Regions from separate parts of the Rhodococcus sp. NFXS4 genome, predicted to be linked through region 2. Evidence: predicted binding sites of a transcription regulator. Region 2 holds the regulator's gene; each other region holds the start of a gene.

Region 1 (3,389 bases), 610 kb from region 2:
GCGAGAGGTCCGACGACGGCGGTCGAGTCGGAGTACACGTACGTCAACGTCGCGACGGCCGGTCTCTTGCATCCCGGTCGGCAGCATCCCCGCACAGCTCTCACAGGTCGAACCCTAGCGCGTGTCCTCCGGCGTGCCTCGCAGGACACGGTCGTAGCATGGGCGCGTGTCGTTCACCGGATCCTCTCAACCCCGCGGCCGCGCCGGCGGCCGTCCCGGACGGGAACATCGGGCGTCCAGCTCGCGGTCCGCGGCGCGGCGGGGTCGCGGAATGCGCGGCACCCTGTTCCCCGACACGGTGCCCGCACGCAGGTCTCGCGCCGAGAAGTTCGATGCGGCGGTGCTGGACGCGTTCGCCGAGATAGACCGCAAGTGGCACGACCGGCTGACGAAACTGGACATCGCCGTCGACGACGTGCCGAAGATCCGTGCGGTGGACCCGGAATCGGTGAACTGGCCACCCGAGGTCGTGGCCGAGGGCCCGGTGCCGTTGTCGAGACTCGTTCCGGCGGGAGTGGACACGCGCGGAGCGACGACGCGGGCTCGGATCGTGCTGTTCCGTCGGCCCCTCGAGCGGAGAGCACACGACTCGCTGGAGCTGACGGACCTGGTGCACGACGTGTTGGTGGAGCAGGTGGCGACCTACCTGGGGGTCACGCCCGAGGTGGTCGACCCCGACACCGAGGACGACTGACACCCCGGCGCCTGCGGCGCGTCGTTCGGCGGCTGCGGTGACGCGACGCGTCAGATGATGCCGCGCTTGAGGCGGCGACGTTCGCGCTCGGACAGCCCACCCCAGATGCCGAACCGCTCGTCGTGCGCCAAGGCGTACTCGAGGCAGTCGTCCTTCACCTCGCACCCGAGGCAGATACGCTTGGCCTCGCGCGTCGAGCCGCCCTTCTCCGGGAAGAACGCCTCGGGATCGGTCTGAGCGCACAGAGCGCGCTCCTGCCACTGATCCTCGAGCGGATCCATGTCGCCCGGCACCAGACTCAGATGCAGTGCGGGCGCAGGCATTCCGAGGCTCGTGAGCGGCGGGTCGACGTCGTCGACAGAGACGTCCTCCGGGTCGATCCCGTCCACGGGGTCCGCCGGGGCGTCCTCCGTCACGGCATCCACGTGCCGTACGTCGTCGAGTTCCCCGACGGGGGACTCCTGTCGACCGAGGTCGTGGTGTTGTTCCGGCATCACGTCCGCCTCCTCACCTGTTCGAGCGCAGTTGTTGTCGGTCACTTGTGTCGATGATCGACCGCGAAGCCGGATCGAAGAGCGAAGCATCGTGTCACCATGGGACGTGACGCTGCGGAACGCAGCGCGCGAACTCGTGTCGACTCATGGGAACACGTGTTCGAACGGTGGTTCGCTACAAGCGATTCCGCCGTTCGAACCGTTAATGACATGACTGTGATTAGACACGCCGCGGTGTGTCGCGGTCAAGCGGACCGCTCGATTTGCAATACCATCCGATCTCCGGTTTTCCCGGAAGGCGAGACTTCCCCGGTGTTTCGCGTCGGACACGCCGTGGTTCGCGCCCACCGGCCCGATCGCGCCGACGGCGACCGCCTAGGGTCGAGGGTCATGAAGGTGACTGTGGTGGTGGGCGGCGTCGGTGGCGCGCGGTTCCTCCAGGGGGTTCGGGAACTGCTGGGGCCGGACGGCGACGTCACGGCCGTGGTGAACGTCGGTGACGACGTCTGGATGCACGGCCTGCGCATCACACCCGACCTCGACACCTGCATGTACACGCTCGGCGACGGCATCGACACCGAGCGCGGGTGGGGTCGACGCGACGAGACGTGGAGCGTCAAGGAGGAACTCGCGGCGTACGGGGCCCACCCGGACTGGTTCGGGCTCGGGGACCGCGACATCGCGACGCATCTGATCCGGACGCGCATGCTCCGCACCGGGTACCCGCTGTCCGCAGTCGTGGAGGCCCTGTGCGACAGGTGGTCTCCGGGTGTCCGCCTGCTGCCCGTCACGGACGACCGCAGCGAGACCCACGTGGTGATCACCGATCCCGACGACGGCACCGACAAGGCCGTTCACTTCCAGGAGTGGTGGGTGCGCTACCGCGCTGCTGTGACGACTCACAGTTTCGCGTACGTCGGAGCGGACAAGGCGACCCCGGCGGACGGCGTCGTCGAGGCGATCGAGACCGCGGACGCGGTACTGCTCGCACCGTCCAACCCGGTGGTCAGCATCGGCGCCGTCCTGGCGGTGCCCGGCATCCGCTCCGCACTGCGCACCACACCCGCGAAGGTCGTCGGGCTCTCCCCCGTCATCGACGGCAAGCCGTTGCGCGGCATGGCCGACGAGTGCCTGTCCGTCATCGGTGTGGAGACGACGGCCGAGGCCATCGGCCGCCACTACGGCGCCCGCTCGGCGGCGGGCATCCTCGACGCCTGGCTGATCCACGAGACCGACACCGCCGACGTTCCCGGCGTGGACGTGCGCGCGGTACCTCTGCTCATGACCGAGCCCGCGGTGACCGCACGGATGGCGCGCGCCGCGCTCGAGGCAGCGGGCGTCCTGTGACCCGATCCGACGGTCCCGGCGATCATGCACCGGGCGGTTCGATCGAGGTGATTCCCGTCGCGGGACTCCCCGAGTTCCGGCCGGGCGACGACCTGGTGGCAGCAGTCGTCACGGCAGCACCGTGGCTCGCCGACGGCGACGTCCTGGTGGTCACGAGCAAGATCGTCTCCAAGGTCGAGGGACGCCTGGTGACCGCGCCGACCGACCCGGAGGCGCGGGACGCACTGCGCCGCATCCTCGTCGAGCAGGAGGCCGTGCGCGTCCTCGCCCAGCGCGGTCGCACGCTCATCACCGAGAACCGCCTCGGCATCGTGCAGGCCGCGTCCGGCATCGACGGATCCAACGTGTCGACGGACGAGTTGGCCCTGCTCCCCGAGGATCCCGACGCGTCCGCCCGGGCACTGCGCGACGGTGTACGCCGTTCGCTGGGCGTGGCCGTCGCCGTCGTCGTCACCGACACGATGGGCCGCGCGTGGCGGAACGGCCAGACGGACAACGCGATCGGATCAGCCGGGTTGCCCGTCCTGCACGCGTACGCCGGTGGTCGCGACGCGCAGGGCAACGAGCTGATGGTCACCGAGGTCGCGCTCGCGGACGAGCTGGCGTCCGCTGGGGATCTGGTGAAGGGCAAGCTCGGCTCGGTTCCCGTCGCCGTGGTCCGGGGTCTGCACTACGCCGACGACGGCTCCTCCGCCCGCGATCTGGTGCGGCCGGGCGAGGACGACCTCTTCTGGTTGGGAACGCAGGAGGCGCTGCGACGAGGTGCACTCGGCGCGGTACCCGCCCGTCGCTCGGTACGCGAGTTCGACTCGGCCCCGGTCGATCCCGCTGTCGTCGAGGCCGCCGTGGCGGAC
Region 2 (3,389 bases):
GACATGGAAGTGAGAAGGCATCGCGCAGAGGTTACGGAGCCGATTGCGGACGGGCCAGGTGATATCGGCTGACGCCGAGGTCACCGAACGTGCTCGCACTGGTCATCGACCCCGCTCGTACCTGGTTCTAGGCTCGAGACAGATCCGCCGTACGCACGACGAGGAGAATCATGAAGCGCACGTTGTTCGAGCCCGAGCACGACCTGTTCCGCAGCTCGTACAAGAAGTTTCTCGAGCAGCACGTCGCGCCGCATCACGCGGAGTGGGAGACGCAGAACATCGTCGACAGAGGTGTCTGGGTCGAGGCCGGCAAGCAGGGCTTCCTGGGCATGGCAGTGCCGGAGGAGTTCGGCGGCGGCGGAGTCAAGGACTTCCGCTACAACGCCATCGTCACCGAGGAGACCACGGCCGGTGGGTACAGCGGCATCGGGTTCACGCTGCACAACGACGTCGTCGCTCCGTACCTCATCGAGCTGACGAACGACGAGCAGAAGCAGCGCTGGCTGCCCGGCTTTTGCTCCGGTGAGCTGATCACCGCGATCGCGATGACCGAGCCGGGCACGGGCAGTGACCTGCAGGGCATCAAGACCAAGGCCGTCCGTGACGGTGACGACTGGGTGCTCAACGGCTCCAAGACGTTCATCACCAACGGCATCAACGCCGACATCGTCATCGTGGTGGCGTGCACCGATCCGGAGAAGGGCGCGCAGGGCTTCAGCCTGTTCGTCGTCGAGCGCGACATGCCGGGCTTCGAGCGCGGCCGCAACCTCGACAAGATCGGTATGAAGGCGCAGGACACCGCGGAGCTCAGCTTCACCGACGTCCGCATCCCTGCCGCCAACATGCTCGGTCAGGAGGGTATGGGCTTCATCTACCTGATGCAGAACCTGCCGCAGGAGCGCCTGTCGATCGCCGTCGTCGCGGCTGCCGCGATGGAGTCCGCGCTCGCGATGACGATCCAGTACTGCAAGGACCGCAAGGCGTTCGGCAAGCCGATCGGCAAGTTCCAGAACACGCGATTCGTGCTGGCGGAGTGCGCGACCGAGACGACTGCCGTCCGCATCATGGTGGACAAGTACATCGAGCAGCTCAACGCGAACGAGCTGTCGGTCCAGGAAGCAGCCATGGCGAAGTGGTGGACCACCGAGAACCAGGTCAAGCTCATCGACCGGTGCCTGCAGCTGCACGGTGGCTACGGCTACATGAAGGAGTACCCGATCGCCAAGGCGTACATGGACTCCCGCGTGCAGACCATCTACGGCGGCACGACGGAGATCATGAAGGAGATCATTGGTCGCGGTCTGGACCTGTAGGAACCTCGAACACGACGACGCCGGCGCTGGACATCCAGCGCCGGCGTTCGTGTGTCCGGAATCAGAGCTTGCGCATCACGGTGACGACCTTGCCCAGCACCACGGCGTCGTTCCCGGGAATGGGCTCGAACAGGTCGTTGTGGGGGAGCAGCCAGACGTCCCCACCAGTCCGCTTGAACGTCTTGACGGTGGCCTCTCCGTCGATCATGGCGGCGACGATGTCCCCGTTGTCGGCCACGTTCTGCTGACGCACGACCACCCAGTCACCGTCGCAGATGGCGGCGTCGATCATCGACTCACCGACGACGCGGAGAAGGAACAGCGAGCCGGACCCGACGAGCTCGCGCGGAAGCGGGAACACGTCCTCGACGGCCTGCTCCGCGAGAATCGGACCACCCGCGGCGATACGTCCCAGGACGGGGACGAAGGTCGGTGCGGGCAGGCGATCGTCGTCCGACGACGGTGTGTCCGCGCTGTCGAGGTGATTCGTGGTGTCCGTGGCGACGAGATCGTCCTGCGCGACGGCAGAGACCTCTTCGGGGCGCCCGTTCTCGCCCGGCAGACGCACGTCGACGGCGCGGGGACGGTTGGGGTCGCGGCGCAGGAACCCCTTGCGTTCGAGGGTGCGCAGTTGATGCGCGACCGACGAGGTGGACGTCAATCCGACGGCGTCACCGATCTCCCGGATGCTCGGCGGATAGCCGCGCTCGACGACCGACGCACGGATCACCTCGAGCACTCGCCGCTGACGTTCGGTGAGACCGGACTCGGTGTCGGCGGTCGTGGCCGAGCCGGTCGCTGACGCGCGCCCGCCGACCGTGCCGGATGAGCTGTCGTCCTTCATCGAGATACCTCCATCGGTAGCAGTGGACGTGGGGCAGGTGGTGCTGGTGTCACGTCCGTTGTGCGTGTGTCGAACCTAAACCGAAACGGGACTCGGATCAAACACCTGTTCGAAGCGTGTCGCGTGTTCGATGCACTTTGTCGGACCGGACTGCTATACATCGAACATGCGTTCATTCGAACGCGTGGGCGAATGTGTTGTTCGAACACCTCGGTGCATCGGCGACGCGGACGGCCACCGGCTATCCACGAGGAGTGGTTGCAATGACTCGAAGTGACCTGCTGACTGTCGGCACCGCACGTTCCATCGACATGCATGCACCCGTTCGCACGCGCTGGACCTGCGACGACGATTCCTACTGGGGTGTGGCCGACCGCGCGGCCGGGTCCACGACGACCGACGTGCGCGAGCGCACCACGGTCCGCCGCAGCCCCGCTCCGCGCGACTCCCGCCGCCCCGACGGCGGCACTGTCGACTACCGTCGCCGCTCGAACGGTGTCTCGCAGGTCGAACACCGCACTCGTCGGGGGCACGGATTCGCGACGCCCATCGCTGTGGCGCTGATCACAGCAGTGTCCGTTCTGGGGCTGGTGGGGTTGGCGAACATGCGCTCCGCCGACGTTCCGGCACAGCCGTCAATCTCGGAGCAGGTGGAGATGGGCGTCGTCTCCGGACGCTGACACCGGCCGGACACGCCCCCGGGGCCGCGGAAGGCCGTCCCGGTACGCTGGACACACCGAGAGCCGCCGTGGCGCTCGGGAAATGCCCGAGCCATCGAGGGGTCTCTGTCCGATGCACTGCCCGTTCTGCCGTCACCCCGACTCGCGCGTCGTCGATTCGCGTGAAGCGGAAGAGGGCCAGGCGATCCGGCGGCGTCGTTCCTGCCCCGAGTGCGGTCGACGCTTCACCACGGTGGAGACAGCAGTGCTCTCCGTCGTGAAACGCAGTGGCGTGAGTGAGCCGTTCAGTCGCGAGAAGGTGGTCAAGGGAGTCCGTCGGGCCTGCCAGGGCCGCCAGGTCGACAACGACGCGCTCGTCCTCCTCGCCCAGCAGGTCGAGGACACGGTGCGGGCTTCCGGGTCGGCCGAGATCCCCAGCAACGAGGTAGGGCTCGCCATCCTCGGGCCACTGCGCGATCTCGACGAGGTGGCCTACCTCCGATTCGCCTCCGTCTACCGCTCGTTCAGCAGTGCGGACGACTTCGAGCGCGAGATCGAGGACCTTCGTCGCCA
Region 3 (3,389 bases), 1.2 Mb from region 2:
TGCTGGTGGCCCACTGGCCGGCACGTTCGCCGACGAGCGGATGGTGGACGTCGCACGCCAGCGCGAGGTCGTCGATGTCGGTCAGGCCGCCCGCCGCCCAGTCGTCGACATGGTGGGCCTCGCACCGTGACGCGGGGGCCGAGCATCCCGGCCCGGTGCAGCCGCGGTCGCGGGCGAACAGGGCGAGCCGCTGGTCGGTGCTCGCGCACCGGCGGGCTCGGGCGAAGTGCAGCGTGCTGCCGGTGGCCCCGTCGAAGACGCGGAGGTAGTGGTGCGCCTCGGCCGCGAGCCTGACGACATCGGCCACCGGGACCGTGGATCCGGTGGCGGTGAGTCCAAGACCTGCTGCGGCGGTGAGCTGGTCGAGTGACACCGACACGACCACGGACAGGGGCAGCCCACGATGCTGTCCGTGTCGACCCGAGGCCAGCACGTCCTTCAGGAGGTAGGTCAGTGCATCGTGATTGCGCTGGCCGGGGGTGCGGTGGTCCCACTGGGCCTCGCGGTCGTCCGACCCTTCCGCGCTGTCGGCCGGTTGTCCTGCGTCGCCGGACGGGACAGCGTCGGTGGGGGTCGTGTCATCGTTCGGGGGCGGGGCGTCGAGATCGACTGAACCGTCGGGAGCGTTCGTTCCGGGTGCCGCGAACTTGGCGAGGAACGCGTCGAGCAGGGCGCGCAGCACCGGGTCGACGCAGAAGCGGCCGGTCGACATCGAATCGGGACCCTGGGGGTCGATCTCGAAGAAGCGCTTCCTGGCGCGGTCGCGATCGTCGGGCTCCGCTCCGTCGGGATCGAGGTATTCGGTGAGGCGCGTCGCGATGGCCGTGAGCTCCTCCGGTCCGACCGTGCGCGCAAGGTCGGCGAGAGTCTGCTCGGCGGCGTCGCGCGTCTCGGCATCGACGGCGTGAGGGAGCTTCTTCAGGAACGAGCGGATGATCGAGACGTGTGCGTCGGCCAGCGCGCCGTCCCGCGCTGCCGCGGCCGTGTGGGTCAACGGCGGATCGAGCGTCTCACCCGTCATGGTCGTTCCGGTGCCGAGATCGCGTGCCACGGCAAGGCGGGATGCCGCGGCAGCCGTGGTGATGCGCAGCATGTGCGCCAGTGCGTGCGGAACACCGCTCGCGCCGATCGCACCGAGCACTGAGTCGAATCCCGAGCCGGCCACCAGGCCGTTGAGCCAGGTGTGTGACGCGCCGGTGAGCAGGCGCCGGGTGTTCTCGGCCCCGCAGACCAGCGCCAGTCGGTCCTCGCTGGTGAGCGTCGACGCGTCGAGCATGGCGATGCCCTCGACCGCGGAGCCGAGCTGGGCGAGTAGCGCGCACACGCGGGGATCGTCGACAGGTGCGGCCACAGCAGGCAGCGCGCCGACACGTCGGCCCATCTGCACCTGCCAGGCCGACCCTGGATCCCCCGATTCCATGACTTCAGACTACATGGATTAGAACATATGTTCGATAGTAGATGTCACCGAATACGGACAGAGAACTGCCCACCGTTCACAGGTGAACGGTGGGCAGTCGTCGATGTGCGTCGGTGTCAGCGCGAACGGTAGCTGTGCGACATCTGGCGTCCCCGGAAGTCCAGGTCGCGTCCGCCGGACAACAGTGCGACCGCGAGTGCTGCCGCGCCGACGAGTGTCAGTGTGATCATCATGTGTTTCCTCCGATCGTGCTGAGGTCGGTTCCCCTGACCGGCCCCGGCGGGAGCGTGTCCCGCCGTGCTCCATGATTGCCCGCTGCGAGGTGGTTTCCACCGGAATGAGGGGCACCCCACGTGGTGCCGATCGGGGCGACGGCGGTCACAACTGAGTGTGACGCGAGGTCACGGCTACTCGCGTAGGCCGTCCGCCAGCTCGAAGACCCGGCCCACGTAGCGGGAGACGAAGACGTCGAGCGCGTGGTCGGACAACTCCAGGCACCCCACCCGTCGGAACCAGTGTTCGAGGTCCACCAGCTTGTCGCCGAGGGCCACCCGGTGGTCGTCGAGCGCCCGGAGCTCGTCCGCGACCGCGCGCAGCTCGAGCACCTTGTCATTCACCGAACTCTGCGTCGCACCCACCTCGTCCATGACTGAAGAGCGTAGCCGTGATCGAACGTATGTTCTAGTCCGGAATCCGGTGCCGGAGCGGTACGGTGACGCCGTGCCGAACCGCTCCCGCCGCCTGCTGCGCGCCTTGGTGACCCTGACCGCCACGACGTCCGTCGCGCTGACCCTCACGGGTGTGGCGCAGGCGCAGGACCGTGATCCGGGCACTTTCGTCGGATCGACAGCGTCACCGGCCCCGATTCCGGGAAGTGTCGACGCCCGGCGCATCACCTACTGGTCGGTGGGCTCGCAGAACGAGCCGGCCCTGAGTACCGGTGGCGTCTATCTGCCGCCCGGCGAGGCGCCCCAAGGTGGCTGGCCTGTCATCGCGTGGGCCCACGGCACGTCCGGGCTCGGCGACGACTGCGCTCCGTCGGTCGTCGGCCCCACGTTGCCGGACCGCGACTTCCCGTACCTCCAGACGTGGCTGAACCGCGGCTACGCGATCGTCGCCACGGACTACGTGGGACTCGGTACCCCCGGAGTGATGCCGTACCTGGACGGCAAGGTGCAGGCGCACAGCGTCGTCGACAGTGTCGCTGCTGCAAGGGAACTGGAGCCGACGCTGTCGAATCGCTGGGTCGCGATCGGCCAGTCCCAGGGCGGCGGCGCCGCGGTGACCACCGCGCGGTACGCCACCGAGTACGGCGGCGACGGCCTGGACTACCTCGGCGCCGTCGGGACCGGCGTGCCCGCCAACATCGAACTCGTTCTGCTTCCGCTCGGGCCCGGAGTCCCGCCCGTCGCGATTCCGGACGGTCTGACGTCGTACGTCTTCTACATCCTGGCGGGGTTGCGTGCCGCCCATCCGGAGATCGATCTGAACTCCTACCTGACTCCGCTCGGCCGGCAGTGGGTGGACACCGCCGAGACGCAGTGCGCGAACCCGTTCCACGATGCGGTGTCCGGGTTGCGACTGGGCGACATGTTCTCGCGGCCGTTGGCGCAGATCCCGAACGTGTACGGACTGCTGAACGACTACATGGGTGTGCCCACCTCCGGGTACGACCGTCCCGTCTTCATCGGCCAGGGTCTGCGGGACGTCGATGTGCCGGCACCGTCCGCCCTGTCGCTCGCGGCGGCCATGACGGCCAACGGCGAACCGCTGACCTTCCGGACCTACCCGGGCGACCACAGTCAGACGTTCCGTGACTCGCAGCCCGATGCGATCGCGTTCGTCGACCGGCTGTTCGGGCGCTGACACCGGCCGCCCCTGTGTCCTCTCAGCAGCGTCTCAGTCGTCGGGGCGACACTGTTCCCATGCGTGTACTGGTGACCGACGACGATCGTGCCGTCCGAGAATC
Region 4 (3,389 bases), 2.1 Mb from region 2:
CACCCACGATCGGTGGCCATGAGGACGAGGCGCTGGTCCTCACTGGCGATGCGGCGGGTGCGGCCGAAGTGGAGTGGTCTGCCGTCGTCGTCGCCGAAGACAGCGAGGTAGTGATCGGCGTGCGACCCCATGCGGATGACGTCGCGGATCGGCATGGTGGAACCCGTTGCGGTGGTGGCCAGTCCGGTGCCTCGGATCAGGTCCTCGAGACGGGCGACGATGATGACCTTGACCGGCACACCGCGGTGCTTGCCGAGATCGTCGGAGGACAGTGTGTCGCGTAGTAGCAGCTTGAGGGCGTCGTGCCGTCGTTGCGGTGTGGTCCGGGTGTCGCGCTGGCGGGTCTCGTCGTCCGGTTCTCCGATGACGGGCGCGCGTGTGTCCTCGGGATTGCCCACTCCGAGCGCCGCGTACTTGCTGTTGTAGGCGTCGAAGTACGCCGCGGTCTCGGGATCGAGAACGAACCTGCCGCTGCGCATCCCGTCGCTGTCCTGCTTGCCCATGAAGATGCCGCGCTTGCGGACGCGCTCCGGCGGGAGCTCGAACTCGCCTTCCTCGACGATGTGCGCGGTGATGCGCTCGGCGAGCGCCGTGAGCTCCGCGGGACGCACCTCGCGCGCCGCGTCGGCCAGGTGACGCTCCGCGTGGGCGCGGGTATCGGCATCCACAGCAGCGGGGAGATTCTTGTCGAACTTCCGGATCACCTTCACGTGGGCCGGGTCGATGGCACCCTCGCGCAGCGCCGCGGCGGTGGCGGGCAGCTCGGGTTCCATGACGTCGCCGAGCAGGGTGGTCCTGTTGCCGAGCTGGGCGGCCACGGACAGTCGCGCCACAGCGGCTGCGCGATCGATGGTGAGGAGTTGGGCCAGCGCATCGGCGTTGTGCGCTCCGGTCTCCTCGAAGCCGCGCTGCTGGACGAGCTCGGCCAGCCACACGTGCGCCTGCGCCTGCCGCGACCGCGTCACCTTCTCGTCCCGCACCAGAAGGGCGAGACGGTCGGCCGTCCCGATGTGCTGAGTGTCGTAGGCCGCGATGCGGCGCGTCAGCTCCTCCTGCGCAGCGACGAGCTGGGCGAGAACGGGGTCGCCGATGGAGCCGTCGTCACGACGACCATCCCCTGCGTTTCCCCCCGAAAACATGCCTCACAGTACCGCGACCCACCGACATAAATCGAACGTGTGTTCGAGTTGCCTACATGCGCGCAAGTGGGCCGAATTCAGAGAAGGCCGTGGCTGATGCAGAGAAACAGCAACACGAGAAAAGCGACGAAGCTGACACCGACGGAACTGACTTGTCCGAGCGTCGGTTTATCGGGCGCAACAATGCGCGAACGTCGTCTGACCGTGCGGAAAGTATGGTCATCCGCTGTTTCTACTGCAAGTCATCCCGCGATCTCATCCGACTCGTCCTCGGCGTCGAAGAACTCGAAACACGCCTGAACAGGCCGGGTGCGCGGAAGCGTCGTCGACCCCGTCCTCCGATCGAATGACAGGTTCTGTGGTGCGGATCGCGTACCGAAGACGCCCGTGGTGGCGCTTCGAACCCCGCCGAGAAACGTTCTCAATGGTTTCATTGCCATTTATGGTCACATTTCCGGATTTCGGTGTCACACTCGTGCGATGTGGTGGATCGTCTACGGCATCGGCGCCGTCTGGGTTGTCGCAGCCCTGGTCATCGGCGTCGTCATGGGCCGTGCCATTCACAATGCGGACATTGAGGATGAGGCTCGTGTTCTCCGGGAGCAGTCCTTGCTCGACCGCACTTCGCTCATGCGGCCTGACTTGAGAAGCGGCCGAAAAAGATCAACTGCGACGACGCGGACTGGGCCCGCGTGGACGTACGTGCAGGGCAGGGCAGTTAGCCGAGAGGTGTCTAGGCGAGCGGGCGTCGAGGTTTTCCTGAGATGTTTGGTAACCAGAGGTCTGGTGTGGTCGCGGACCTGTGACCGACCGAGGCTGCGGAGCGATTGGCGACGCGCCACCTCAGCGTCATCGCTACTCCACAACGCTGATCGATCTGTACCGCTAAGCTTCGGACGCAAGGTCACCACGGGCAGCATTCGCGGAGGTCCGTCGGTGCACTCGATCCAGCGAAGTCGTGGTCGGCACTTTGCTACACGCCATCGTGGTGGCCGAGGCTTGCGCCGCGCCCGCGCCCGCGCGCGTGAGCCGGCCCGCCCGCGAGCCACTGTTCGGATTAGAGGACTACTACCAGAAAACAAGCCTATCAATTTTGAGACCGCCAGACGGAATGGGCTACCCGGTTCGGGCCAGCGGTGAACTGCGGCCCGCCCAAAAGTCGACGTCCTTGGTCGGCGCGTTCGCGGCCAATTTCTGGAGGCCTGCTCTGAGCAGGCCGTGGGCGACGCGCAGGTGAAGCAGAGCCGGCAGCGAGACGGCCCCCTTCTCACCGAACCGAGCTGGCCAGCAATGGGCTTGGCACGGGCATCGATTCGTCGGAGGGATTGCCGATGATCGCGATGATGACAACCCGCGTCGGTTCGTGTGCAACCAATTCTGAGCATTTGATCTGGTCACGAGGAAAAACAAATCTCCGAGTATCGTTCAAACGATGGAATAGCCACGTCCAGCACTTGCTGGTAGGGGTTCGAGAGAGCACCGCCTGCGCACAGGGCAATGGGTCTTGGTTTCAGACCGCCGTGCCTGCACGTGGCGCGCGGGCGCGAACGGCAAAGGTGATGCCTGTTATGGATTTCACACCTGCTCCTAATCCTTGGGCCAGGACGACTCCATACGCACCGAAAAGTAATGCTCCTGGTACGACCATGGCGAGTGTCACCAAAGAACCAACTAAGGCAACCAAGGTCCACCGTGTCGTTTGACCTGCAGTGAATAAGACAGTTGAAGCGCCCATTGCAGCGGAGTCAACAGTTGCGACGAACGATCGGGAAGATCCGAGATGCACGTCGAAGCTACGACCGAATAAATACTCTAGTCGTGACCCGGAAAAATAGACGATCAAGCTGTACACGGCGCCGAGGCTGACTGCTGCGGCGGATATACTCAGAAGTTGCCTTTTGTAGATTGGGTCGTTTCTACTGAAACTGCGTACGGCGGTGGGGACCAGAGAAGTAGCGAGGCCCGTCACCACAACGATGACCGGTGAAGCCGCGACCCGAGCGGTCTCCAAAGCGGCAAGCGCGGAAACGCCTAGGATTTGCGACGCGAGAACGGAGACCAGGTACCCGGCTGACTGGGCAAGAAAGTCGGGTCCCAAGTACGCGATTCGGGTCCTGAGTCGCGCCGGAGAATAAGCATTGATGGTTTGATGCCGGGTAAGGGCGACTCCGACTATAACGCCGGCTATGTTGCCGAGAGCCAGTGCCGCGAAAGGTAAGAACAAATATCCGTCGCTGTATTGCAAGCTTG

The links. Region 2 encodes LexA, which represses DNA repair genes until DNA is damaged. Its sites were predicted from a motif close to CGAACANNTGTTCG; they were not measured.
Region 1: cofD (2-phospho-L-lactate transferase) is a predicted target of LexA. The motif match lies at 1,338-1,351, and genes of this name have one in related genera.
Region 3: J4E04_RS15750 (HNH endonuclease signature motif containing protein) is a predicted target of LexA. The motif match lies at 1,441-1,454, and genes of this name have one in related genera.
Region 4: J4E04_RS19650 (HNH endonuclease signature motif containing protein) is a predicted target of LexA. The motif match lies at 1,172-1,185, and genes of this name have one in related genera.

The regions. Positions count from the first base shown of each region.
Region 1 covers NZ_CP192221.1:2,726,620-2,730,008, forward strand. The annotation lists gene J4E04_RS12725 (DUF3499 domain-containing protein) at 1-104, opposite strand, end outside; gene J4E04_RS12730 (metallopeptidase family protein) at 272-694, shown strand; gene J4E04_RS12735 (WhiB family transcriptional regulator) at 745-975, opposite strand; gene cofD (2-phospho-L-lactate transferase) at 1,579-2,535, shown strand; gene J4E04_RS12745 (coenzyme F420-0:L-glutamate ligase) at 2,532-3,389, shown strand, end outside.
Region 2 covers NZ_CP192221.1:2,113,113-2,116,501, forward strand. The annotation lists gene J4E04_RS09915 (hypothetical protein) at 1-21, opposite strand, end outside; gene J4E04_RS09920 (acyl-CoA dehydrogenase family protein) at 171-1,313, shown strand; gene lexA (transcriptional repressor LexA) at 1,375-2,157, opposite strand; gene J4E04_RS09930 (hypothetical protein) at 2,469-2,837, shown strand; gene nrdR (transcriptional regulator NrdR) at 2,950-3,389, shown strand, end outside.
Region 3 covers NZ_CP192221.1:3,355,226-3,358,614, reverse strand. The annotation lists gene J4E04_RS15750 (HNH endonuclease signature motif containing protein) at 1-1,420, opposite strand, end outside; gene J4E04_RS15745 (hypothetical protein) at 1,828-2,067, opposite strand; gene J4E04_RS15740 (lipase family protein) at 2,141-3,286, shown strand; gene J4E04_RS15735 (response regulator transcription factor) at 3,346-3,389, shown strand, end outside.
Region 4 covers NZ_CP192221.1:4,170,411-4,173,799, reverse strand. The annotation lists gene J4E04_RS19650 (HNH endonuclease signature motif containing protein) at 1-1,139, opposite strand, end outside; gene J4E04_RS19645 (hypothetical protein) at 2,650-2,991, opposite strand.